DNA from 4 places in the Pseudomonas promysalinigenes genome. Region 2 is predicted to be linked to each of the others. Evidence: predicted binding sites of a transcription regulator. Region 2 holds the regulator's gene; each other region holds the start of a gene.
The links. Region 2 encodes FliA, which starts transcription of late flagellar genes. Its sites were predicted from a motif close to CTAAAGTTTNNNNNNNNNNNGCCGNTAA; they were not measured.
Positions count from the first base shown of each region.

Region 1: motA (flagellar motor stator protein MotA) is a predicted target of FliA. The motif match lies at 3,449-3,476, and genes of this name have one in related genera.
Region 3: HU725_RS22720 (methyl-accepting chemotaxis protein) is a predicted target of FliA. The motif match lies at 3,351-3,378, and genes of this name have one in related genera.
Region 4: HU725_RS05185 (flagellar protein MotY) is a predicted target of FliA. The motif match lies at 3,993-4,020, and genes of this name have one in related genera.

Region 1 covers NZ_CP077094.1:4,515,350-4,521,289, forward strand. Annotated here, with positions in the region: gene orn (oligoribonuclease) at 1-303, opposite strand, end outside; gene rsgA (small ribosomal subunit biogenesis GTPase RsgA) at 445-1,476, shown strand; gene motB (flagellar motor protein MotB) at 1,510-2,529, opposite strand; gene motA (flagellar motor stator protein MotA) at 2,533-3,384, opposite strand; gene HU725_RS20545 (HDOD domain-containing protein) at 3,515-5,050, shown strand; gene HU725_RS20550 (rhodanese-like domain-containing protein) at 5,095-5,904, shown strand; gene asd (archaetidylserine decarboxylase) at 5,919-5,940, shown strand, end outside.
Region 2 covers NZ_CP077094.1:3,468,056-3,473,995, reverse strand. Annotated here, with positions in the region: gene flhF (flagellar biosynthesis GTPase FlhF) at 1-1,088, shown strand, start outside; gene fleN (flagellar synthesis regulator FleN) at 1,182-2,015, shown strand; gene fliA (RNA polymerase sigma factor FliA) at 2,012-2,752, shown strand; gene HU725_RS15865 (chemotaxis response regulator CheY) at 2,860-3,234, shown strand; gene HU725_RS15860 (protein phosphatase CheZ) at 3,254-4,042, shown strand; gene HU725_RS15855 (chemotaxis protein CheA) at 4,055-5,940, shown strand, end outside.
Region 3 covers NZ_CP077094.1:5,014,412-5,020,351, reverse strand. Annotated here, with positions in the region: gene HU725_RS22730 (glutathione S-transferase family protein) at 1-488, shown strand, start outside; gene HU725_RS22725 (hypothetical protein) at 516-1,496, shown strand; gene HU725_RS22720 (methyl-accepting chemotaxis protein) at 1,691-3,289, opposite strand; gene HU725_RS22715 (MFS transporter) at 3,610-4,908, shown strand; gene HU725_RS22710 (substrate-binding domain-containing protein) at 4,917-5,675, shown strand; gene HU725_RS22705 (LysR family transcriptional regulator) at 5,661-5,940, opposite strand, start outside.
Region 4 covers NZ_CP077094.1:1,113,011-1,118,950, reverse strand. Annotated here, with positions in the region: gene HU725_RS05205 (PA3496 family putative envelope integrity protein) at 1-177, shown strand; gene HU725_RS05200 (response regulator transcription factor) at 220-846, opposite strand; gene HU725_RS05195 (hypothetical protein) at 1,150-1,593, shown strand; gene HU725_RS05190 (argininosuccinate synthase) at 1,661-2,878, opposite strand; gene HU725_RS05185 (flagellar protein MotY) at 3,021-3,956, opposite strand; gene pyrC (dihydroorotase) at 4,087-5,133, shown strand; gene rnt (ribonuclease T) at 5,193-5,804, shown strand.

The DNA of each region.
Region 1 (5,940 bases), 1.0 Mb from region 2:
CGACTTGCCTTTGGGCACCCATTGTTCGAGGAACGCGATGGTCTGTGCTTGGGCTTCTGCCATGCTGACCTTGCTTTCGCGCACGCGCTGGGTGAGGCCCGAGGCACCATGGGTGCGGGTATTCCACTCGTCCATGCGCGCCAGCACTTCGTCACTGTGGTGGATGGCTATCACCGGCCCTTCGGCCAACGTGTTCAGCTCACTGTCGGTGACGATGGTGGCCATCTCGATGATGACGTCGTGGTCCGGGTCCAGACCGGTCATTTCCAGATCGATCCAGATCAGGTTCTGTGGGTTATGCATGAAAAGGCTCCTCGTATAGCCCGTCATAGTAGCCTAGCGAGGTCGACCTGCGCATGCCTGGCGCAAAGGTAACCAGAATGGTCATCGGCCTGGCGTGCTAAACTGCCTGCCGTTTTCAATTTGCCCCTCCTTGGAAGGTCCATGGCCAAACGCCAGCTCAATCGGCGCCAGAACTGGCGTATCGAAAAAATCCAGAACGAACGCGCAGCTCGCGCCGCCAAACGCGAACAGCACGTGCTGCAGGAGCTGGAGGGTGGCGATCTGGGGCCGGAACAGCTGGGCCTGGTAATCGCGCACTTCGGTGTGCAGGTGGAGGTCGAGGCCCAGGATGGCGAGGTCGCCGGCCAGGTATTCCGCTGCCACCTGCGGGCCAACTTGCCAGCACTGGTCACCGGCGACCGGGTCGTCTGGCGCGCTGGCAACCAAGGCATCGGCGTGATCGTCGCGCAGATGCCACGCAGCACTGAGCTGTGCCGGCCGAACAACCACGGCCAGCTCAAGCCGGTCGCAGCCAACGTCGACCTGATCGTCATCGTCTTCGCCCCGGCGCCGGAGCCACATCCGAACCTGATCGACCGCTATCTGGTGGCCGCTGAGCATGCCGGCATCCGCCCGCTGCTACTGCTGAACAAGGCCGACCTGATCGACGCCGACAATGGCCCCGGCCTGCACGCGTTACTCGAGGTCTATCGCGACCTGGGCTACCCGCTGCTGGAGGTTTCCGCCCATCAGGGCGACGGCATGCAGCGCCTGCAGCAGATGCTGGACGGGCACATCAGCGTGTTCGTCGGCCAGTCGGGCGTGGGCAAGTCGTCATTGGTCAACAGCCTGCTGCCTGACGCTGGCACCCGGGTGGGCGACCTGTCCGAATGGTCCGGCCAAGGTCAACACACCACGACCACCGCGCGTCTTTATCACTTCCCCAACGGGGGCGACCTGATCGACTCGCCGGGCATTCGCGAATTCGGCCTTGGCCACGTCAGCCGCGACGATGTCGAAGAGGGGTTCATCGAGTTTCGCGACCTGTTCGGAACTTGCCGCTTCCGCGATTGCAAGCATGATCGCGAGCCGGGCTGCGCACTGCTAAAGGCCCTTGAAGACGGCCGCATCAAGCCGCAGCGAATGAACAGCTACCGCTCGATCATCGCTAGCCTGCCCGAAGACAGCTACTGATCCGAAGGGGCTGCCAAGCAGCCCCAACGCTCGCTACTGATCCTTCTGCTCATCCATCTTCAAAGTGCCATCTTCGAAGATGTTCAGCTTTTGCCTGAGTTCACGCGGCTGCATCGGGGCCGGGGCTTCCTGCGCCCCGGCTGGGGCTGACGGTGCGTCAACTGGGGCTGGCGAAGCCGGTTGGCTGGAAGCTTCAGGTGTACCCTGCTCGCCTTCGATGTTGCGCTGGGCTTTTTTGGTCAGCACGATGATGTCGATGCGACGGTTGACCGGGTTGAACGGGTTCTTGCGGTCGAACAACGACGACGAGGCATAGCCCACCACTCGCGCCACCTGGCCATCCGGATAGCCCCCTGCAACCAGCGCTCGCCGCGCTGCGTTCGCGCGGTTGGCCGACAGCTCCCAGTTACCGAAATCGCCAGTGCCCGAATACGGCTTGGCATCGGTGTGGCCACTGATGCTGATCTTGTTCGGCACCGCTTTGATGGTATCGGCCATGGCCAGCAGGATGTCCTCGAAGTACGGCTGCAGGCGCGCGCTGCCGATGTCGAACATCGGCCGGTTCTCGGCATCCATGATCTGGATACGCAGGCCGTCCTGAGTGATTTCGAACAGGATCTGATCCTTGAACTTCTGCAGTTGAGGGTTTTCCTCGACCTTGTTCTGCAGCTCCTGCAACAGCAACTCCAGACGCTCGCGCTCGACCTGCTCGGCCATGGTTTCGACCTGATCCTTGTCCAGCTGAATACTGGTATCAGGCGTAGGCTCGGATTTCACTTCCGGGTTGATGGTCTTTTCCGGCGCCAGTTGCGGCGAACCGCCCAGGTCGATCACATAAGGCGTGCCACTATCGGAGAAGCCGATCGGGTCTTTGAAGTAACCGGCGATGGCAATCTTCTGTTCAGGTGTAGCCGTGGACAGCAGCCACAACACCAGGAAGAACGCCATCATCGCCGTGGCGAAGTCGGCAAAGGCGATCTTCCAGGCCCCACCATGGTGCCCGCCACCGAAGCGCTTGACGCGCTTGATGATTATCGGCTGATTGTTCTCCATGACTCAGCGACCACGAACCGCTTGTTCCAGCTCGGCAAAAGTCGGGCGGTGCTTGGGGTAGAGCACCTTGCGCCCGAACTCCACGGCCAGCGAAGGCGGCATGCCGGAGGCAGAAGCCACCAGCGAGGCCTTGATCGACTCGTAGAGGTTGAGCTCTTCCTTGGCATCGTGCTCCAGGCACTTGGCCAGCGGGCCGAAGAAGCCATAGGCAGCCAGAATACCGAAGAAGGTACCGACCAGTGCCGCACCGACGTGCATGCCGATCGCCTTCTGGTCGCCATCGCCAAGCGAAGCCATGGTCACCACGATACCCAATACGGCTGCAACGATACCGAAACCAGGCATGCCGTCGGCGACCCCTGTGACCGCATGTGAAGGGTGCTCGAGCTCTTCCTTCATGCTCAGCAGTTCCATGTCGAACAGCCCCTCGAGTTCGTGGGGCGCCATGTTGCCGGTGGACATGATGCGCAGGTAGTCACAGATGAACGCGGTCATGCGCTCGTCACCCAGCACTGCTGGGTACTTGGCGAAAATCGGGCTGGCTGCGGCGTCTTCGATATCACTCTCGATCGCCATCATGCCTTCGCGGCGGCTCTTGTTGAGGATTTCGTAGACCAGGCCCAGTACTTCCAGATAGAAAGCATGGGAGAAGCGCGAGCCGAACATCTTCATCGACTTCTTGATTACATGCATGGTCATGTAACCGGGGTTGGCCTGCATGAAGGCGCCGAAGGCCGCACCGCCGATGATCAGCACTTCGAACGGCTGGATCAGTGCCGCGATCTTGCCATGGGAAAGCACATATCCGCCGAGCACGCTCGCGAATACGACGATGATGCCGATAATTTTAGCCATAGGTTCAAAGCACTTGCTGTCGTGGTCAGGGTGAGGGGCGGGAGCTTTAAAACTCTTCTTCTACTTATCGGCAGAACTGCGCCAGACTATAGCCACTCAAAGCGAAAAGCCAGTTCGGACTGATGTCAAAATGCCAATGGAATCCAAGGTGCCCTCTCAGAATCCGCGTACGGTAGAAGCCTGGATCAAGCTGCTCGACGGCGTGCGTGTACCGGTGCCCAAGCCCAGCTACGACCGAGTCATGAGCGCCATCAATGACAGCCGTCGCTCGTTGCGCGACATCGCCGAACTGATGCAGGACAGCCCGGCGCTGGTGCTGTCGGTGATGCGCGAGGCCAACCACCCCGGCAACGCCAGCCAGGCCGAACCTGCTGAAAGCCTGGAAATTGCCCTCAACCGCCTGGGCCTGGTACGCAGCAAGGAGCTACTGATGCGTCTGCCGGCCTTGCCGGAGCACGACATACCCCCGGTGCTGCGCCAGTTCCTGCTGATCAGCCAACACGCAGCGCAACAGGCCAGCGGCCTGTTCGCCAGCCGCCTGGCGCGCCTGTGGCAGGAAATCCACTGGGGCAGCCTGCTGTTCCTGGCACCGCTGTGGCCTCTAGCCTTGGCCTACCCCAAGCTGCTCGATGCCTGGGAACTGCGGGTCATCCACAAAGGCGAGGCGGCCGCCGAGGTGGAACAGGAACTGTTCGGTGTACGCATCTTCGCCCTGTGCCAGGCCGTGGCTGAGCACTGGCGCCTGCCGAAGTGGGTCACCCAGGGTTATCGCCTGCTGCTCGAAGAGCGCGACCAGTTGGCCCTGGTGCTGAATATTGCCCGCGAGCAAGACCTGCTCACCCAGCAGCACCGCCTGGATGAAGCCGCTGGCTTGCGCCGCTGGTTCAACGAACCGGCCAACACCGTGCTGCTGGCCAACAACCTGGCGCTGGCAGCCCAGGTTGGCTGGGACAACCCTCATTTGTTGCGCTGGCAACTGCTGACTGCGCTTTACTTGCAAACATCGCTGGAAGATGTGCAACAGCAAGTGCACCAACAAGCTGCCGCCAGCGCCCGGCGTCACGCCAGTCACGCAGTGTTCCACCCTGCAGAAGCCTTGATCTGGCCATGGGACCAGCGCCGCCCGCACCCAGACATGCTGACGCCACCGCCCCCGTCCAGCGAGGACCTTGGCCGTTGGCGCAAGCTGTGCCAGCAACTGTTGGCACAACCAAGCCCATTCACCAATGCCGTTCACCTGGCCACCCACGCGCGCGAAGCCATGCTCGCCTGCGGCATGCAGCGGGTCATGCTGCTATCGCTGGACGGTGCCCGCGAAACCCTGCGCGTGCAACAGACTGCCGGCCTGCCTAAAGAGGCCGGGGCCATCAGCTTGCCGCTCGCGCAGCACAAGCTGCTGCACAAGCTCATGGCCAAGGCCGGCCAGCTGCGCCTGACACCCGCCAACCACGGCCAATTTTCGGCATTACTGCCAGCGCCGTTGCGGGCGCTGTTCCCCAGCGAGCACATGCTGCTGCGTTCCCTTGCGGTGGGTGACCAGGTCTTGATGCTGGTCGTTGCCGACCAAGGCGGCAAGCCGCTGGCCGATGTCAGCACGCAAGCCTTCGGTAAGACTTCGCAATGTATCGAGCGTGCGCTGGCAGTCTTCGGCAACCGCGGAGCCTGAGCCTTGCGCTACAATCGCTGCTCTTTCCACACTGGAGAACGTGGATGACTGACTTTTCCGGCTTGCCTTTGGTGATCGAGGCCGCTGACCTGCTACCGCGCCTGGACTCACCGCAGTTGATCCTGGTCGACCTGAGCAGTGCCAACCGCTATGTCAGCGGCCACATCCCCGGCGCCCGTTTCGTCGAAGGCAAGCGCACCCAACTCGGCCAGCCCCCGGCCCCCGGCCTGCTGCCGACGCTGGCCGACCTGGAAAGGCTGTTCAGCGAGCTGGGCCACCGCGATGACGCAGTTTACGTGGTGTACGACGACGAGGGCGGTGGCTGGGCCGGCCGCTTCATCTGGCTGCTAGATGTGATCGGCCATCATCGCTACCACTACCTCAATGGCGGCATCCAGGCGTGGCCAGCAGACAAGCTGTCCACTGACCTGCCAGCTCCCGCCAGTACGCCCGTACACCTGCAATTGCACGCCGAACCTACTGCCACCCGCGAGTACCTGCAAAGCCGCCTGGGCGCTGATGACCTGGTTATCTGGGATGCCCGTGGCCCGCAGGAATTCTGCGGCGAAAAAGTCCTGGCCGCCAAGGCTGGGCATATTCCCGGCGCCATCAATTTCGAGTGGACTGCCGGCATGGACCTCAACGATCACCTGCGCATTCGCAAAGATATCGCTCAAGTGCTCGAGCAACTGGGCATCACCCCTGACAAGGAAGTGATCACCCACTGCCAGACCCACCGCCGCTCCGGTTTCACTTACCTGGTGGCCAAGGCCCTCGGTTATCCACGCATCAAGGCTTATGCCGGCTCGTGGAGCGAATGGGGCAACCACCCGGACACGCCTGTCGAAGTTTAAGGACATTCAACGTAATGAAATCCCGCCTGTTCATTC
Region 2 (5,940 bases):
CCCAGGCAGAACTGGATAACCGCGCCGAGGCCAGCGAAGGTAATCGCCAATTGTTCGCCGGCCAGTCCTTGACCGCTGCCGAGCCTTTGATCGAGCCGCACGTCGACGTGCCGCCACCAGCCCCGGCTGCGACGCAGCCGGCAGTCGACCCGCGCCTTTTCGATGCCATGCGTTCGGAGCTGTCTGGGCTGCGCGAGCTGCTGGAAGTGCAACTCGGTTCGCTGGCCTGGAACCAGCTGCAGGGCAGCAAGCCGGCCCAGGCCAACCTCTGGCGCCGCCTGCAACGCATCGGCCTGTCTGGCCCCATCGCCCGCGAGCTGCTCGAGCTGACCAATGGGATCGAAGAGCCCCGCCAGGCCTGGCGCATGCTGCTGGCGCACCTGGCGCGGATGATTGCCGTGCCGCAGGTCGAACCGATCGAGGAGGGTGGCGTCATCGCCATGGTAGGCCCGGCCGGCATGGGTAAAACCACTACCTTGGCCAAGCTGGCGGCGCGCTATGTGCTCAAGTACGGCCCGCAGAGCCTGGCGCTGGTGAGCATGGACAGTTTCCGCATCGGGGCTCAGGAACAACTTAAAACGTTGGGCCGCATCCTCAATGTGCCGGTCACCTACGTCGACCCGGGGCAGTCACTGGCCGCAGCGCTGGAGCCGCTGTTGCGCAAGCGTGTGGTGCTGATCGATACCGCCGGCCTGCAGGCCAGCGACCCGGCCCTGCGCATGCAGTTGGAAACCCTGGCTGGCCGTGGCATTGCTGCCAGGAACTACCTGGTACTGGCCACCACCAGTCAAAAGCAGGTGCTCACCGCTGCCTACCACAGCTACAAACGCTGCGGCCTGGCCGGCTGCATCCTGACCAAACTCGATGAAACGGCGAGCCTCGGCGACGTGCTGAGCCTGGCCATCAGTCATGAACTGCCCGTGGCCTACTTAACCGACGGCCCGCGTATTCCTGACGATCTGCACTTGCCGCGCCCGCACCAGTTGGTGACCCGCGCGGTCAATGTGCAGTTGCAGGACGAGCCCAGCGAGGAGGCTATGGCCGACATGTTCGCTGATCTCTACCACAATCCGCGGCGCGCGGGTTGAGGATGAAACGTATGCAAAGTACCTACATTTCGGGGGCTCAAGTGCTGCCCCGCGTGTGGCTTGGGACCAAGCGAAACAAGGTAAACAATAAACATGGGTAGCATGCATCCCGTACAGGTGATCGCCGTCACCGGTGGTAAAGGTGGCGTCGGCAAAACTAACGTTTCAGTGAACCTGTCTCTGGCGCTGGCCGAGCTCGGCCGCCGGGTGATGCTGCTGGACGCCGACCTAGGCCTTGCCAACGTCGACGTGCTGCTGGGCCTCACCCCGAAACGCACCCTGGCCGATGTCATCGAAGGGCGCTGCGAGCTGCGTGATGTGATTTTGCAGGGGCCTGGCGGTGTGCGCATCGTGCCCGCTGCCTCCGGCACCCAGAGCATGGTGCATCTGGCGCCGGCTCAGCATGCCGGGCTGATTCAGGCCTTCAGCGAGGTTGGCGACAACCTCGATGTGCTGGTGATCGACACTGCTGCAGGGATTGGTGACTCGGTAGTCAGCTTCGTCCGCGCCGCCCAGGAAGTGCTGCTGGTGGTGTGCGACGAGCCGACCTCGATCACCGACGCCTATGCACTGATCAAGCTGCTCAATCGCGACTACGGCATGAACCGCTTCCGGGTTTTGGCCAACATGGCGCAGAGCCCGCAGGAAGGGCGCAACCTGTTCGCCAAGTTGACCAAGGTCACCGACCGCTTCCTTGACGTAGCCCTACAATACGTGGGCGCCGTGCCTTACGACGAAAGCGTGCGCAAGGCGGTGCAGAAGCAACGCGCGGTTTACGAGGCCTTCCCTCGCTCCAAGTGCGCCCTGGCATTCAAAGCCATTGCGCAGAAGGTCGACAGCTGGCCGCTGCCAGCCAACCCGCGCGGGCACCTCGAGTTCTTCGTCGAGCGTTTGGTGCAGCCCACCAGTGCAGGGCCCGTGTTATGAATGCCAGCGGCTTCAAGATGTACAGCAAGGCGTCCAAGGATGCCCAGTTCGAACTGGTCGAGCGCTACGCGCCACTGGTCAAGCGCATTGCCTACCACTTGCTGGCAAGGCTGCCTGCCAGCGTCCAGGTCGAGGACCTGATCCAGGCCGGCATGATCGGGCTGCTGGAAGTGGCGAACAAGTACGACGCCAGCAAGGGGGCGAGCTTCGAAACCTACGCGGGTATTCGCATCCGCGGGGCGATGCTCGATGAGGTCCGCAAGGGCGATTGGGCACCCCGTTCGGTGCACCGTAATACGCGCATGGTCAGTGATGCGATGCGTGCCGTGGAAGCAAGAACTGGCCGTGACGCTAAAGATCATGAAGTTGCTGCCGAACTCCAATTGAGTCTCGATGATTACTACGGGATTTTGAACGATACCTTGGGAAGCCGGCTGTTCAGCTTCGACGACCTGTTGCAGGACGGCGAGCATGAAGGGCTGCACGAGGACGGCGCCAGTGGCCAGATCGAGCCGTCGCGCGACCTTGAAGACGAGCGCTTCCAGGCTGCCTTGACCGATGCGATCGCCAACCTGCCGGAGCGTGAGCGGCTGGTGTTGGCGCTGTACTACGACGAAGAGCTGAACCTTAAGGAAATTGGCGAGGTACTGGGGGTCAGCGAGTCGCGTGTCAGCCAGTTGCACAGCCAATGCGCCGCGCGCCTGCGCAGCCGCCTGGGGGAATGGCGGGCGCGTTGAGCCAAGGTATCGTTGCAGTCGTTTCCACGTTGTACCGAATTAGATGAATACGCGTGCTCGGGGCCGAGCGCGTTTGAGACTGCTTGGAGGTCTACTTGAACAAAGACATGAAAATCCTCATCGTTGACGACTTCTCGACGATGCGGCGGATCATTAAGAACCTGTTGCGTGATCTGGGCTTCACCAACACCGATGAAGCCGATGACGGCACCACCGCGCTGCCGATGCTCGAAAGCGGCCATTACGACTTTCTGGTGACGGACTGGAACATGCCAGGTATGTCCGGCATCGACCTGCTGCGCAAAGTCCGGGCCCATGACCGCCTGAAAACCATGCCGGTGCTGATGGTGACCGCTGAAGCCAAGCGCGACCAGATCATCGAAGCGGCGCAGGCCGGCGTAAATGGTTACGTGGTCAAGCCGTTCACCGCCCAGGTGCTCAAAGAAAAGATCGAGAAGATCTTCGAACGCGTCAACGGCTGAGACACCTCAGGGGGGCGCCATGGAATCAAAACAGTCGTCTTTGGGGGAGTTCGAATCGACCCTGAAGAAGCATGCCCAGGAATTGGTCGAGAGCCTGGAACGGGGCCGTTTCGGCGAGGCGGTGCAGCTGATCCATCAGCTCAACCAGACCCGCGATCGTGGCCTTTATCAGGAGGTCGGCAAGCTCACGCGTGAACTGCACAGCGCGATCGTCAGCTTCCAGATCGACCCGCGCATGCCGCAAGCCGAAGAAGTTTCGCAGATTACCGATGCCACCGAGCGCCTGTCCTATGTCGTCAAGCTGACCGAGGGCGCGGCCAACCGCACCATGGACCTGGTGGAGGAGAGCACCCCGGTGCTCAACGACCTGGCCAGCGAGGCTCAGAGCCTGAGCCTGGATTGGCAGCGCTTCATGCGCCGCGAAGTCGCCGCGCCTGAGTTCCGAGAGCTGGTCAAACGCGTCGACAGTTTCCTGACGCATAGCACCGAGGGTAACCGCAAAGTCGCAGGCCACCTGAACGACATTCTGCTGGCCCAGGACTATCAGGACCTGACCGGCCAGGTGATCAAGCGGGTGACGGCGCTGGTGACCGAAGTGGAAAGCAACCTGCTCAAGCTCGTGCTGATGGCCAGTCAGGTCGACCGGTTTGCTGGTATCGAACATGACCACCAGCAGCTTCGTGCTGAAAAAGATCAAGAAAAACATCCAACTCGGGGTGAAGGTCCGCAGATTCATGCCGATAAGCGTGAAGACGTGGTGTCCGGTCAGGACGACGTCGACGATTTGCTGTCCAGCCTGGGTTTTTAAGGAGCACGTTTAATGAGCTTCGGCGCCGATGAAGAAATCCTTCAGGATTTCCTGGTAGAAGCCGGCGAAATTCTTGAGCAACTGTCCGAGCAACTGGTCGAGCTGGAAAGCCGGCCTGACGATGCTGACCTGCTCAATGCAATTTTTCGCGGTTTCCACACTGTAAAAGGGGGCGCCGGCTTCCTTCAGCTGAACGAGCTGGTGGAGTGCTGCCATATCGCGGAGAACGTGTTCGATATCCTGCGCAAGGGTGAGCGCCGGGTCGACGCGGAACTGATGGATGTGGTGCTCGAAGCACTGGATACGGTCAACAGCATGTTCGGCCAAGTGCGTGAGCGCACCGAGGTGACACCGGCCACACCCGAACTGTTGGCAGCCTTGTCGCGCCTGGCCGAACCTGCCAGCGCCGATGCCCCTGCCAGCGCCGATGCCCCTGCCAGCGCCGATGCCCCTGCCGCGCCGGTGCCACAAGCAGCGCCCGAGCCCGAGCCTGCGGCCAGCGAAGCGGACATCACCGACACCGAGTTCGAACAGCTGCTCGACTCGCTCGACGCGGTGAAAGCCGAAGCTGCCGCCTTCGACGCACAGATGCAGGGCGAGACCTTGAGCAACTCGGGTGACGACATCACCGATGCCGAGTTCGAATCGCTGCTTGACCAGTTGCATGGTAAGGGCCAGTTCTCGCCAGAAGTTACCGCTACGCAATCGGTAGTCGTCGCCACGCAACCTGCGAGCGATGAGATCACCGACGAAGAATTCGAATCGTTGCTGGACCAGCTGCATGGCAAGGGCACCTTCCAGGCCGATGCCTTGCCAGCCGCCAGCGCTGGGGCACAGACCGCCAGTGCCGCCGCCGCTGGCGATGAGATCACCGAGCATGAGTTCGAAGCCCTGCTCGACCAACTGCACGGCAAGGGTAAGTTCACCGGCGAAACGGCTGCTGCCCAGGCACCTGCTGCGGTGGCTGCACCGGTTGCGCCCAAGGCGGCCAGCAAGCCGGTCGCCAAGCCTGCCCCAGCTGCGCCTGCCGAGGCCAAGCCTGCAGCTGCCGCGCCAGCTCGCTCCCCGGCACCGGTTGCAGATAAGCCTGCCAGCGAGGCGGAAACCACCGTGCGCGTCGATACCGCGCGCCTGGACGAAATCATGAACATGGTCGGCGAACTGGTGCTGGTGCGTAACCGCCTGGTGCGCCTGGGCCTGAACAGCGGCGACGAGGCCATGTCCAAGGCCGTGTCCAACCTCGATGTGGTCACTGCCGATTTGCAGACTGCGGTGATGAAGACCCGCATGCAGCCGATCAAGAAGGTCTTCGGCCGCTTCCCGCGCCTGGTCCGTGACTTGGCGCGGCAGCTTAAGAAAGAAATCAACCTTGAGCTGGTCGGCGAAGAAACCGACCTGGACAAAAACCTTGTCGAGGCCCTGGCCGACCCGCTGGTGCACTTGGTGCGCAACGCCGTCGACCATGGCGTCGAGATGCCGGACGAGAGGGAAGCTGCCGGCAAACCGCGTACCGGCCATGTGGTGTTGTCGGCCGAGCAGGAAGGTGACCACATCCTGTTGTCGATTTCCGACGACGGCAAGGGCATGGACCCGAATATCCTGCGCGCCAAGGCCGTGGAAAAAGGCCTGATGGACAAGGACGCGGCCGATCGCCTGAGCGAGTCGGACTGCTACAACCTGATCTTCGCCCCAGGCTTCTCGACCAAGACCGAGATTTCCGACGTGTCCGGCCGTGGCGTGGGCATGGACGTGGTGAAGACCAAGATCTCCCAGCTCAATGGCTCGATCAACATCTACTCGGCCAAGGGCCAGGGTTCGAAGATCGTCATCAAGGTGCCGTTGACCCTGGCGATCATGCCGACCTTGATGGTGATGCTGGGCAATCAGGCGTTCGCCTT
Region 3 (5,940 bases), 1.5 Mb from region 2:
CGCTGAACCCCAACGCAATGGTGCCGGTAATCGACGACGAGGGGTTCGTAATGTGGGAGTCCAACACGATCATTCGATACTTGGCGAACCGGGAAAATGCCATTCATCTTTATCCGGCAGAGGCGAAACCCAGAGCCCGGGTGGACCAGTGGATGGATTGGCAGGCTAGCGACTTCAATAAGTCTTGGGGCTATGCCTTCATGTCGCTAGTCAGAAAAAGTGTTACCCATCAGGACCCAGAAGCTCTGGCGCTAGGGTGTCGTGAATGGACTAGGCACATGGCGATTCTGGACAGACAGCTCGACAAAACGGGGGCGTACGTCAGTGGTTGCGAGTTCTCCCTGGCGGATATCCCGATCGGCCTTTCGGTGAACCGCTGGTTCGAAACGCCGCTGACCCACCCGGACTTTCCTGCGGTTAGTGCCTATTACGAGCGCCTGAGTGAGCGTACCGGCTTCCGGCTGCATGGCCGCAACGGCACGCCGTGAAGGGCACGTTCAAGGAAACCTAGGCTTATGTGGGGATATATTGCGCTCTATGTGCTGTTCGCAGCGGGCATCTATTGGTTGGATCGTAGTATTCATCGGCCGCTTTTCGTCCGAACTCAGAACCGACACTTTCGCTGGAAACTGAATTTCAATGTCAAACACTGGGCCGTCGACGAGTATCTCGCTGCGATGGTTATGACCTGTGCGTTTGTCTTGCAGGTCATGATGATGCTTCAGTGGTTGGGCAGCACACTTGATAAAACCTTGGCGAAGTGGATATTCGCGGTGCTCAGCCTGGGGTCGATAATGCTGGCTGTACGCTTGCTACGGCTGGTAGAGCGTTATACCCGGCACAAGGGATGGTTGACGGTACTGGCCGCATTGCTGACGGTAGCGGTGGGCCTCGTAGCCAGCGCTGAAGCTGACGCTTTCATCCTCGGGCAGACGCGTATCGAGCCGGGGCAGTTTCCCGGTGCACAGAAAACCCTGACATTCGTCTATTTGGTTTACATCTGGTATCTGGCAGCGAGTTTACTCCTGGCGATGGTGATGTTAATCGGTGCCTTGGTATTCGGCATGATGGCGCCGGCTTTCAAACAGCGTGTAAGGCGTAGCCACACTACTGCTATTTGCTGGAATCTTTTCGTACCCAGCTCGGACGGGTTCCGGCGCCAGTGGGTGAATGCATCGTGCGTGCTAGGCGTGATTTATACCGCCGTGATCCTTCTTGCGTTCTCCGAAGTAGTCAACAGCAAGCTCCGGTGGGCGTCACACGAGTTGTTGGTTTATGCGTCTTTTCACCTAGGCCCCGAAGACTGCGCGATGACTGGGTTACCTGCTGGCACACGGCTGGCGCTGTTGGCCGAAGGCGGGGTAGTAGTCGCCGAACCTGCAGGGGAGATGTATCGCTACAAAGAGCAGGCATGCTCGCTGCAGTCGCTTGAGCAAGTAGAGGCGGCGCGAGATGAACGAATCAGAGCAGCCAGATCCATTGATGATTACTTTTGAAAAGTATTGCTGGTTTGCCTGATCAACATGCCGGCTTTCATCGCAGCATCAGCAGCCTAACGGCCAAACCAGGGCTAAAGGTGAGAGCCGCTTGTGGTCGAAAGCAAGGCCGTTTTCCAAGCGTTCCTGAAACCCAAATACGACGCGCGCCAGAGGGTGAAGCAGGCTTCACCCATGCAGCCCACCGTCCGATGTCAGACCACGAACCGCGTTACCAGCTGATTCAAATTGATGGCCAATTGCGACATCTCACTGCTGGCGCTCGCCGTCTGGCTCGCACCGGCTGCGCTTTGCGAAGCCAGGTCGCGAATGCGCAGAAGGTTCTGGTCCACTTCACGCGCTACGTGGGACTGCTCCTCGGAGGCTGTGGCGATTTGCAGGTTACGTTCGTTGATCTGCGTGATCGCACTGGCGATTTCATCCAATGAGCTGCTCGCCTCCTGGGCGATACTCAGGGACTGGGTGGCCAGGTCACGGCTGGTATTCATCGCCTGAACCGCCTGCTCGGAGTCGGCCTGAATGGTTGCGATCATCTGTTCGATCTCTTGGGTCGACAACTGGGTGCGGTGTGCCAGCGCCCTGACTTCGTCTGCGACCACGGCAAAACCTCGGCCCTGTTCACCTGCGCGAGCCGCCTCGATTGCCGCATTCAGAGCCAGCAGGTTGGTTTGCTCGGCGATGCCGCGGATCACCTCGACGACTTTGGAGATATCTTGCGCGCGATCCGACAGGCCTTGGATTTGCTCGCTGGTCTGCTCCACGTTGCCGCTGAGCCGTTGAATCGACTTCAAGGTCTGCGCCACCCGCTCCTGACCACTTTGGGTGAAGCCTTGGGTACGTTTGGAGTCTTGCGAGGCGGATTCTGCATTACGAGCGACTTCATCCACGGCTGCGCTCATTTCGGTCACAGCCGTCGCCGCCTGGTTGACCTCGTCATTCTGAGCGACCAGGCCACGGCTGGAAGCCTCCGTCACCGCTGTCATTTCCTCGGAGGCCGAGGCCAACTGAGTGGATGAGTCCGAGATCTGCACAATGGTATTGCGCAAGTTCTCTTGCATCTGCGCCAACGCCTTGAGCAGCCGGCCTGCTTCATCGGCCCCAGTGACCTTCACGTCCTTGGACAGGTCACTGTTGGCGATGCGCTCAGCCACGGACAACGCATCGCTGATGGGGGAGACGATGCTTCGGGTCAGCAGCAGTGCTAGGCCCATGGTCAGCAGCACCACCCCGACAATGATCCCGATCACCAGCCAGCGACCTGTGGAGTAGAGGTTGGCTGCGGTCTGGCCCGCTTGTGCGGCCCCTTTGTCGTTGAAATCGGTAAGTTGATCGATCTGGTCTTCCATGGTGCTGGTCAGCGGACGAATGCTAGTGGCTACCAGATTGACGGCCTCAGCGATGTTGCCCGCGCTCATCAAGGGCACCAGCTGATCGAGCTGCTGCTGATAGGCCTGCGCGCTGGTTTTGACCGCAGAAAATAGGGTGCGCTCCTGATCGCTGGCAATCAGCGGCTCGTAGTTGGCTACGGCGTCCGACATTTCCTTGCGGTACTCAGGGAAGCTTTCCAGGGTTTTTTGAAGGCTACGGGGGTCTGCGATGGCGCGCTGAGTTTCCAAGCGCAGACGCAGCATCGAGGCGTTCATCACCGAGGTTTGGCGAATACTGGCCATCCAGTTGAGCTCGACGTCTTTTTCGATGTCCCGCAGGTTGCTCATTTGGGCGACTGCGAACACCCCAAGCACAACAACGAGCCCCACGATCAAGGAGAAGAACAGCGCTGCTCGCGGCGCCAAGTTGAGGTTTCTAACGTTCACGGACGGACTCCAAGACAAATGATGGCGGGCTGCCCCAGTTGTATCGGTTCGCTTCGCGGAAATTTGAGAGGGAGGAGGGCTTAAAAGAACTGGCTTCAAAGCTAGCCATGATCCAGGACAGCGCGCCGCCTTTGGCAGTTCTCGCACCTCAAGCCGCGCTTGCACGCGAGGCTTCACACACTGATTGATCTCATTCACGCATCAATTAATGAAAAATGAACGATTATCTCCAGCGCCGCTTTCGACGATCATTCCAGAAATAAGCACTTACAATTATTAAGAAACGCTGGAGATCCATCATGAGTCTGCCGTCAAGCTCGGTTTCCGAGGGCAAGTCCAAAGCCGGTATGGTCTTTCGGGTAACGTCCGGAAATTTCCTCGAACAGTTCGACTTCTTCCTGTTCGGCTTCTATGCCACCCACATCGCGGCGGCGTTCTTCCCCGCGTCCAACGAATTCGCGTCGCTGATGATGACCTTCGCCGTGTTCGGCGCAGGCTTCCTGATGCGCCCGCTGGGTGCCGTGATCCTGGGTGCTTACATCGACGACGTTGGCCGGCGCAAAGGGTTGATCGTCACCCTGGCGATTATGGCCAGCGGGACATTGCTGATCGTACTGGTGCCCAATTACGCCAGCATTGGCTTGCTTGCCCCTGCCTTGGTGCTGATTGGGCGCTTGCTGCAAGGCTTCTCGGCAGGTGCCGAGCTCGGTGGTGTGTCGGTATACCTGGCCGAGATGGCAACGCCGGGTCACAAGGGCTTCTACGCCAGCTGGCAATCGGCTAGCCAGCAGGTGGCGATCGTCGTCGCCGCGGCGCTGGGCTTTGCCCTCAACGAATGGCTGACCCCAAGCGAAATCTCCGATTGGGGCTGGCGCGTGCCGTTCGCCATCGGCTGCATGATCATTCCGGTCATCTTCCTGCTGCGTCGCAGCCTGCAGGAAACCGAGGAATTCGCCGCCCGCAAGCACCGTCCAACCATGAAGCAGGTGCTGGCTACCCTGGCTGCCAACTCCAGTATCGTGGTCTTCGGCATGCTGATGGTGGCCATGACCACCACCGCGTTCTACATGATTACCGTGTATGCGCCGACCTTCGGCAAGACCGTGCTGCAACTGAGCACCGGCGACGCATTGCTGGTGACCCTGCTCACGGCAGTTTCGAACTTCATCTGGCTACCCATCGGTGGCGCCATCAGTGACCGTGTAGGCCGCAAGCCGCTGCTGCTGGCGATGTCGCTGATGACCTTGATTACCGCGTACCCCGCGCTGACCTATCTGGCGCAGTCGCCCACCTTCGGTCACATGCTCGAAGTGCTGTTGTGGTTCTCGTTCCTGTACGGCATGTACAACGGCGCGATGATCCCGGCGCTGACCGAGATCATGCCGGTGGAGGTGCGCGTGGCAGGTTTCTCGCTGGCTTACAGCCTGGCGACTGCTCTGTTCGGTGGTTTCACCCCGGCAATCTCCACGTGGATGATCCACGTTACCAATGACAAGGCCGCTCCAGCTTACTGGATGATGTTCGCCGCGCTCTGTGCATTCGTCGCTACCTGGATGCTCTACCGTCGCCTGGCGCATCGTGCAGCGGTGGCCGCATGAGGACTTCAATGAAAGCGTTGCTCGCCGCGACATTGCTCGCAACCTGCAGCCTGGCACAGGCTGCAGAACTGACTGTCATGACCTCGGGCGGTTTCACCGCCGCCTACAAAGAACTGGGGCCAAAGTATGCCGCGAAAAGCGGTGATACCTTGGTCACCGTGCTGGGCCCGTCCATGGGTAAGGCGCCTGAGGCTATCCCCAATCGCCTGGCACGCGGCGAGCACGCCGATGTGGTGATCATGGTCGGCTACGCGCTGGACGAGTTGATCCGCCAAGGCAAGGTTGACCCATCATCGCGCGTCGAGCTTGCCGACTCTCGCATCGGTATGGTGGTCAAACAAGGGCAAGCCAAACCTGCCATCGGCACCCCGGACGAGCTGAAAAAGACCTTGCTGGCTGCCCGCTCGGTTGGCTACTCGGACAGCGCCAGTGGCGTGTATATCGAGAAGGAGTTGTACAAGAAGCTAGGCATCCAGGCCAAGCTTGCTCCAAAAAGCACCATGGTCGAGCGTGTGCCTGTGGCCTCGCAAGTTGCTCAGGGAACCTATGAACTGGGCTTCCAGCAGGTCGCCGAGCTGCTGCCCGTACCGGGTGTGACCTACGTAGGCAAGATTCCGGAAAGCCTGCAATCGGTCACCCGCTTCGCCGCCGGCATCCCTAAAGCCGCAGAGCACCCCGCCGAAGCTAAGCAGTTCCTCCAGTACCTGGCCTCGCCCCAGGTCCAGCCTGCGGTGCAGGCCACTGGGCTGGATTCAGTCGCCAGGTAAAACGCCAGGCAGTTCACGGATCAGCCTGATCATTTCCAGTGCCGCAGGTGTCAGCGTACGCCCTCGGCGCCGGAGCAGCCCCATCGTCCGGCTGACCTGTGGCTCGACCAGCGCAACGCTGGCGAGTATCGGATGGGGAGCCATCGGCAGGGCAATCGATGGCACTGCCGCAATACCCAGCCCCGCCTCGATCAAGCCCAGCAGGGTGGTTACGTGCCGAGCCTCGCATACGCTGTCTTTGCTGGTCTGCATCCCGGCCAGGGCT
Region 4 (5,940 bases), 2.4 Mb from region 2:
ATGAGTACAGATAAAGAAGAGCTGTCTATCGAAGATGACTTTGTCACTGCTGATGACGACGTAGAGCCTCAGGTGGAACCTGCCAAGACCAACCTGAGCAAGCGCCGTACCATCGACAACCTGCTCGAGGAGCGGCGCCTGCAGCGGCAACTGGCCGATTTCGACTACGACCTGTAATCCACACTAAGCCACTGTGTCGCGGGCGTGGTACATGCTGACTCAGTTCAGATCGTGGCGCCGGGCGAGTTCGATCAGGTCTACCAGCGACTGGGCATTGAGCTTTAGCAGCAAGCGCGTCTTGTAGGTACTGACCGTCTTGTTGCTGAGGAACATGCTGTCGGCTATCTCCTTGTTCGACCGCCCCTTGGCAAGCTGCTGCAGCACCATCATTTCACGCGCCGACAAGCGCTCGACCATCTCCGCTTCGCTAGCCCCGCCCACCCGGCCGCGTGACTTGTGCAGCGCCTGGTTCGGGAAATAGCTATATCCCGAAAGTACAGCCTTGATGGCACTGAGCAGCTCGGTGAGCTCTTGCTGCTTGCACACATAGCCCGAAGCTCCCGCCTGCATGCAGCGCATCGAGAAATGCCCAGGCGCCTGAGACGTCAGCACCAGCACACGGCTGCCAGGGCATGCAGCGGCCAGCCGGGCGATCACCTCCAGTCCATCGAGCTTGGGAATGCCGATATCGAGCACGACGACATCGGGATGGTGTTCGCGAGTGAGCTGCAGGGCCGCTATGCCGTTGTCGGTCTCTGCGACAACATCGTACCCATGCCGCTCCATCAGCATGCGCACTGCCAAGCGTATGACCGGATGATCATCCACGATAAGGACTTTATTCATGCGATATCCATTATTCGTTATTTGCTTTGACGACAGCCTCACCATAACCGAGCAGGACACTCAAAGGCGCGCACAATCTCCGCACAAATAGCCGAATAGATGAACCTTACATCTGTTTCGGAATTTTCCTACAAGAAAAAATTTACAGCCCCCAGGGATAGTACTTACAAGCAAGCAGATCAAACCCTCAGTCAGTCACACAGTGATGAATCGACGGAGATTTTGTTCACACGGAAATACTCCAGAATTTGGCTGAGGCGATGAGTAGGTTATTGATAAGCAGAACCTGCAGGAGTCGAGGACATGACTGATAATCAACCTGTTGCGCCATTAACCTTAATTGCCATCTTCGCCGGCATCATTGAAGCTTCTGCATTGGCAACCCTGCCGTTTCTCAGCGAGAAAAGTCAGACTTATTACACTTGGTTCCTTGTAGGGTTTCCATTCTTTCTGACAGCGCTGTTCTTTTTAACCCTGAACTTCAACGCCAAATCGTTTTACATGCCTGATACAGCTGAACAGAAACATCCAGTCGAACCCGCGATGCATGTGGAAAGCCGCGACACGGTGACCATGATGTTCTCAGGCCCCGAGGCGCAGAAACTGATCCAGCAGCAGATCATGCAAGCCATTGCCCTGCCATCCAGGGATAACAGGCAGTGGCGCTTGTGCAATGTGGACTTGCAACAATGCGTAAATCTGTCGATCACGGCCTTGCCGCAGGAGGTGACCAGTGCCCGGGCGTAAGTGCTGATTCGCACTCAAAAAAAACCCCGGCCGAAGCCAGGGTTCATTTACCAGGTCTGCCCGGTGCTCAGAGCATCCCGCGGCCTTTGTTGGCAGCGATGCGCATGCGCAGCGCATTGAGCTTGATGAAACCGGCAGCATCGGCCTGGTTGTAGGCGCCGCCATCTTCTTCGAAGGTCGCGATGTTGGCATCGAACAGCGAGTCGTCGGACTTGCGGCCAACAACGATCACGTTGCCCTTGTACAGCTTGAGGCGAACGACGCCATTCACGTTGACCTGCGAAGCGTCGATCATCTGCTGCAGCATCAGGCGTTCCGGGCTCCACCAGTAACCGGTGTAGATCAGGCTGGCGTACTTAGGCATCAGCTCGTCTTTCAGGTGAGCGACTTCGCGGTCCAGGGTGATCGACTCGATGGCACGGTGAGCCTTGAGCATGATGGTACCGCCAGGGGTTTCGTAGCAACCGCGGGACTTCATGCCCACGTAGCGGTTTTCCACGATATCCAGACGGCCAACACCGTTGGCGCCGCCAATACGGTTCAGCTCGGCGAGCACGGTGGCCGGGCTCATGTCGACGCCGTCGATGGCGACGATGTCACCGTTGCGGTAGGTCAGCTCCAGGTAGGTGGCCTGGTCGGGTGCGTTCTCTGGCGAGACGCTCCAGCGCCACATGTCCTCTTCGTGCTCGGTCCAGGTGTCTTCCAGAACGCCGCCTTCGTAGGAGATGTGCAGCAGGTTGGCGTCCATCGAGTAAGGCGACTTCTTCTTGCCGTGGCGCTCGATCGGAATGCCGTGCTTTTCGGCGTAGTCCATCAGCTTCTCGCGGGACAGCAGGTCCCACTCACGCCAGGGCGCGATCACCTTGACACCCGGCTTCAGCGCGTAGGCACCCAGCTCGAAGCGAACCTGGTCGTTACCTTTGCCGGTAGCGCCGTGGGAAATGGCATCGGCGCCGGTTTCGTTGGCGATTTCGATCAGGCGCTTGGCGATCAGCGGGCGGGCGATGGAAGTACCCAGCAGGTACTCACCTTCATAGACAGTGTTGGCGCGGAACATCGGGAAGACGAAATCACGCACGAATTCTTCGCGCAGGTCGTCGATGTAGATTTCTTTGACGCCCATCGCCTGAGCTTTGGCGCGGGCCGGTTCGACCTCCTCGCCCTGACCCAGGTCAGCGGTGAAGGTCACCACTTCACAGTCGTAGGTATCCTGCAGCCACTTGAGAATCACCGAAGTATCAAGGCCGCCGGAATACGCCAGTACGACCTTTTTTACGTCCGCCATGCCATCACTCCACGGGGTTGTACGGAAAAGGCCCGATTCTACCGGCCTTGCCGGGAAATTTACAGTGGCGCGACAGCTTGTGACGACAAAGCGACAAGAACTGTCGGCCGCGCGACGTCTGCCGGTAACTCCCTTTTTACCCCTATAGGGCCTTGGCTTGCGGCGCAGGGGCAGTCCCCGGGGGAGCAGCTTGCTGGACAACGGCAGCAGCTGGCTTTTCCACGGGTGCTACTCGATCCAGTTCGATGTTGACCCGTCGATTGCGCGCCCGATTGGCTGGGCTGTTGTTCTTCACCAGTGGGTAGCGCTCCCCGTGAAAGCGCACCACGATCTGCTCTTCTGGTACCCCATGGGCCTTGAGGTAATCAGCCACCGCCAACGCTCGCCGCCGCGAGGTATCGCGGTTGGTCAGGCGATTGCCGCTGTTGTCGGAATGACCATTGAGCTCGATGTGATTCACGCTCGGGTCGGCCTTGAGGTAATCGAGGAGCACATCCAGCCGGGCGCGAGCGTCGGCACTGAGGTCGAACCCGCCTCCTGGGAAGCCGACCTGGGTCTGGCGTATCTGGTCGTAATTCATGGCCAACAACTTGCTGGTACACACTTGGTAGTCGCGGTAGGCCTTGACGAAGCTCACCGGCAACACTCGCACTTCCGTCGGGCGCCCAGCCTCGCCGCTGTAGTTGCGCACCACCGTACTGCGGCCGTCAAGCAGGCCATTGATCAGGCGGCTGGCCTGGCTTTGCGACGAACTAAACAGCACTCCGCTGCGCGCCATGCGTACTGCGCCCAGATTGACGTCGCCACGGCCTGGTTGCCAAGGCGCCGCAGCAGCTAGCAGCGTGGCTGACCCTGCGCCCAGTACGTTGCTGGCCGAGCGCAGTTGGAACACCGGCTGCTCACCTGCCTTGCGCACGAACTCGCCACTGCCGAAGCCTTCGATCGGCTGGATCAGCCGGCATTCGAACTGGTCACCCTCGACCTTCCAGGCGACATTCTCGATGCGGGTCTGGAACGTCATGGCGCCGGCCGGCAGGCTGGCGACAAGGGTCAACAGGGCTAGGTAATGCTGGCGCACGGGCGGCTCCACAAATTCAGACGGCTCACAGGCAGGCTATCGGGCGCGTGCCGGAAAACTTGATAGCCGTGCTCGGGCCGGGGTTTTCCGGTAGCATTGGGGCCTGAGTTCGACCCGCCTGGAATCCCCAATGTCCGATCGCCTGACCCTCCTGCGTCCCGACGACTGGCACATCCATCTGCGCGATGGTGCCGTCCTGCCCCATACCGTTGGCGATGTGGCGCGTACTTTCGCCCGTGCCATCATCATGCCCAACCTGGTCCCGCCGGTGCGCAGTGCCGTAGAAGCCAGTGCCTACCGCGAGCGCATCCTTGCCGCCCGCCCGGCTGGCAGCCGCTTTGAACCGCTGATGGTGCTGTATCTCACCGACCGCACCAGCCCCGAGGACATCCGTGCGGCCAAGGCCAGCGGCATCGTGTACGCAGCCAAGCTGTACCCGGCTGGAGCCACGACCAACTCCGACTCGGGCGTGACCAGCATCGACAACATCTTCCCCGCTATCGAGGCGCTGGCAGAAGTGGGCATGCCGTTGCTGGTTCATGGTGAAGTGACGCGCAGCGAGATCGATGTATTCGACCGCGAGAAGCGCTTCATTGACGAGCACATGCGCCGCCTGGTCGAACGCTTCCCGACCCTCAAAGTAGTGTTCGAACACATCACCACCGGCGACGCCGCACAGTTCGTCAGCGAAGCGCCTGCCAACGTCGGCGCGACCATCACCGCTCAGCACCTGCTGTACAACCGCAACCACATGCTGGTCGGCGGTATCCGCCCGCACTTCTACTGCCTGCCGATCCTCAAGCGCAATACCCACCAGGTAGCGCTGCTGGATGCGGCCACCAGTGGCAACCCCAAGTTCTTCCTCGGCACCGACTCGGCACCGCACGCCCGTCACGCCAAGGAAGCTGCCTGCGGTTGTGCCGGCTGCTACACAGCTTACGCGGCGATCGAGATGTACGCCGAGGCGTTCGAACAGCGCAATGCGCTGGATAAACTGGAAGGCTTCGCCAGCCTGCACGGCCCGGTTTTCTATGGCCTGCCTGCAAACACCGATACCATCACCCTGGTCCGCGAAGAATGGACCGCTCCGGACAGCCTGCCATTTGGCGAGCAGACCGTAATCCCGCTGCGCGCTGGTGAAAAACTGCGCTGGCGCCTGCTGGAGGACAACGCGTGAGCGAAGACCTCTACGAAGACGATCAGGACAGCCAGGGCGGCAGCGGCTCGCGCCACCCCATGGCCGAACGCTTCCGCGGTTACCTACCGGTAGTAGTGGACGTCGAGACCGGCGGTTTCAACAGCGCAACCGACGCACTGCTGGAAATTGCCGCCGTGACCATCGGCATGGACGAAAAAGGCTTTTTGTTCCCTGAGCACACCTATTTCTATCGGGTAGAACCGTTCGAAGGGGCCAACATCGAGGCGGCTGCGCTGGAGTTCACCGGTATCAAGCTGGACCACCCGCTGCGCATGGCAGTGAGCGAGGAAAGCGCGCTCACCGACATCTTCCGCGGCGTGCGCAAAGCGCTGAAGGCCAATGGCTGCAAGCGAGCGATTCTGGTCGGCCACAACAGCAGCTTCGACCTGGGTTTCCTCAATGCAGCGGTAGCGCGCAACGATATCAAGCGCAACCCGTTCCATCCGTTTTCCAGCTTCGACACCGCAACCCTGGCTGGCCTGGCGTACGGCCAGACGGTACTTGCACGCGCTTGCCAGAGCGCCGACATCGACTTCGATGGTCGTGAAGCGCACTCGGCCCGTTACGACACCGAAAAGACTGCCGAACTGTTCTGCGGCATCGTCAACCGCTGGAAAGAACTGGGCGGCTGGCGCGACTTCAACGACTAAGCCCGATTCCTGGAGCACTTTGCGAGGCCTAGCTGAATGCTAGGCACAAAAAAACCGGCCACCAGGGCCTAGTACCAGTCAGTCAAGGTTTGATGCTTATCCACTGGGGCTGCAACGCAGCCCCAATTGGCTTGAC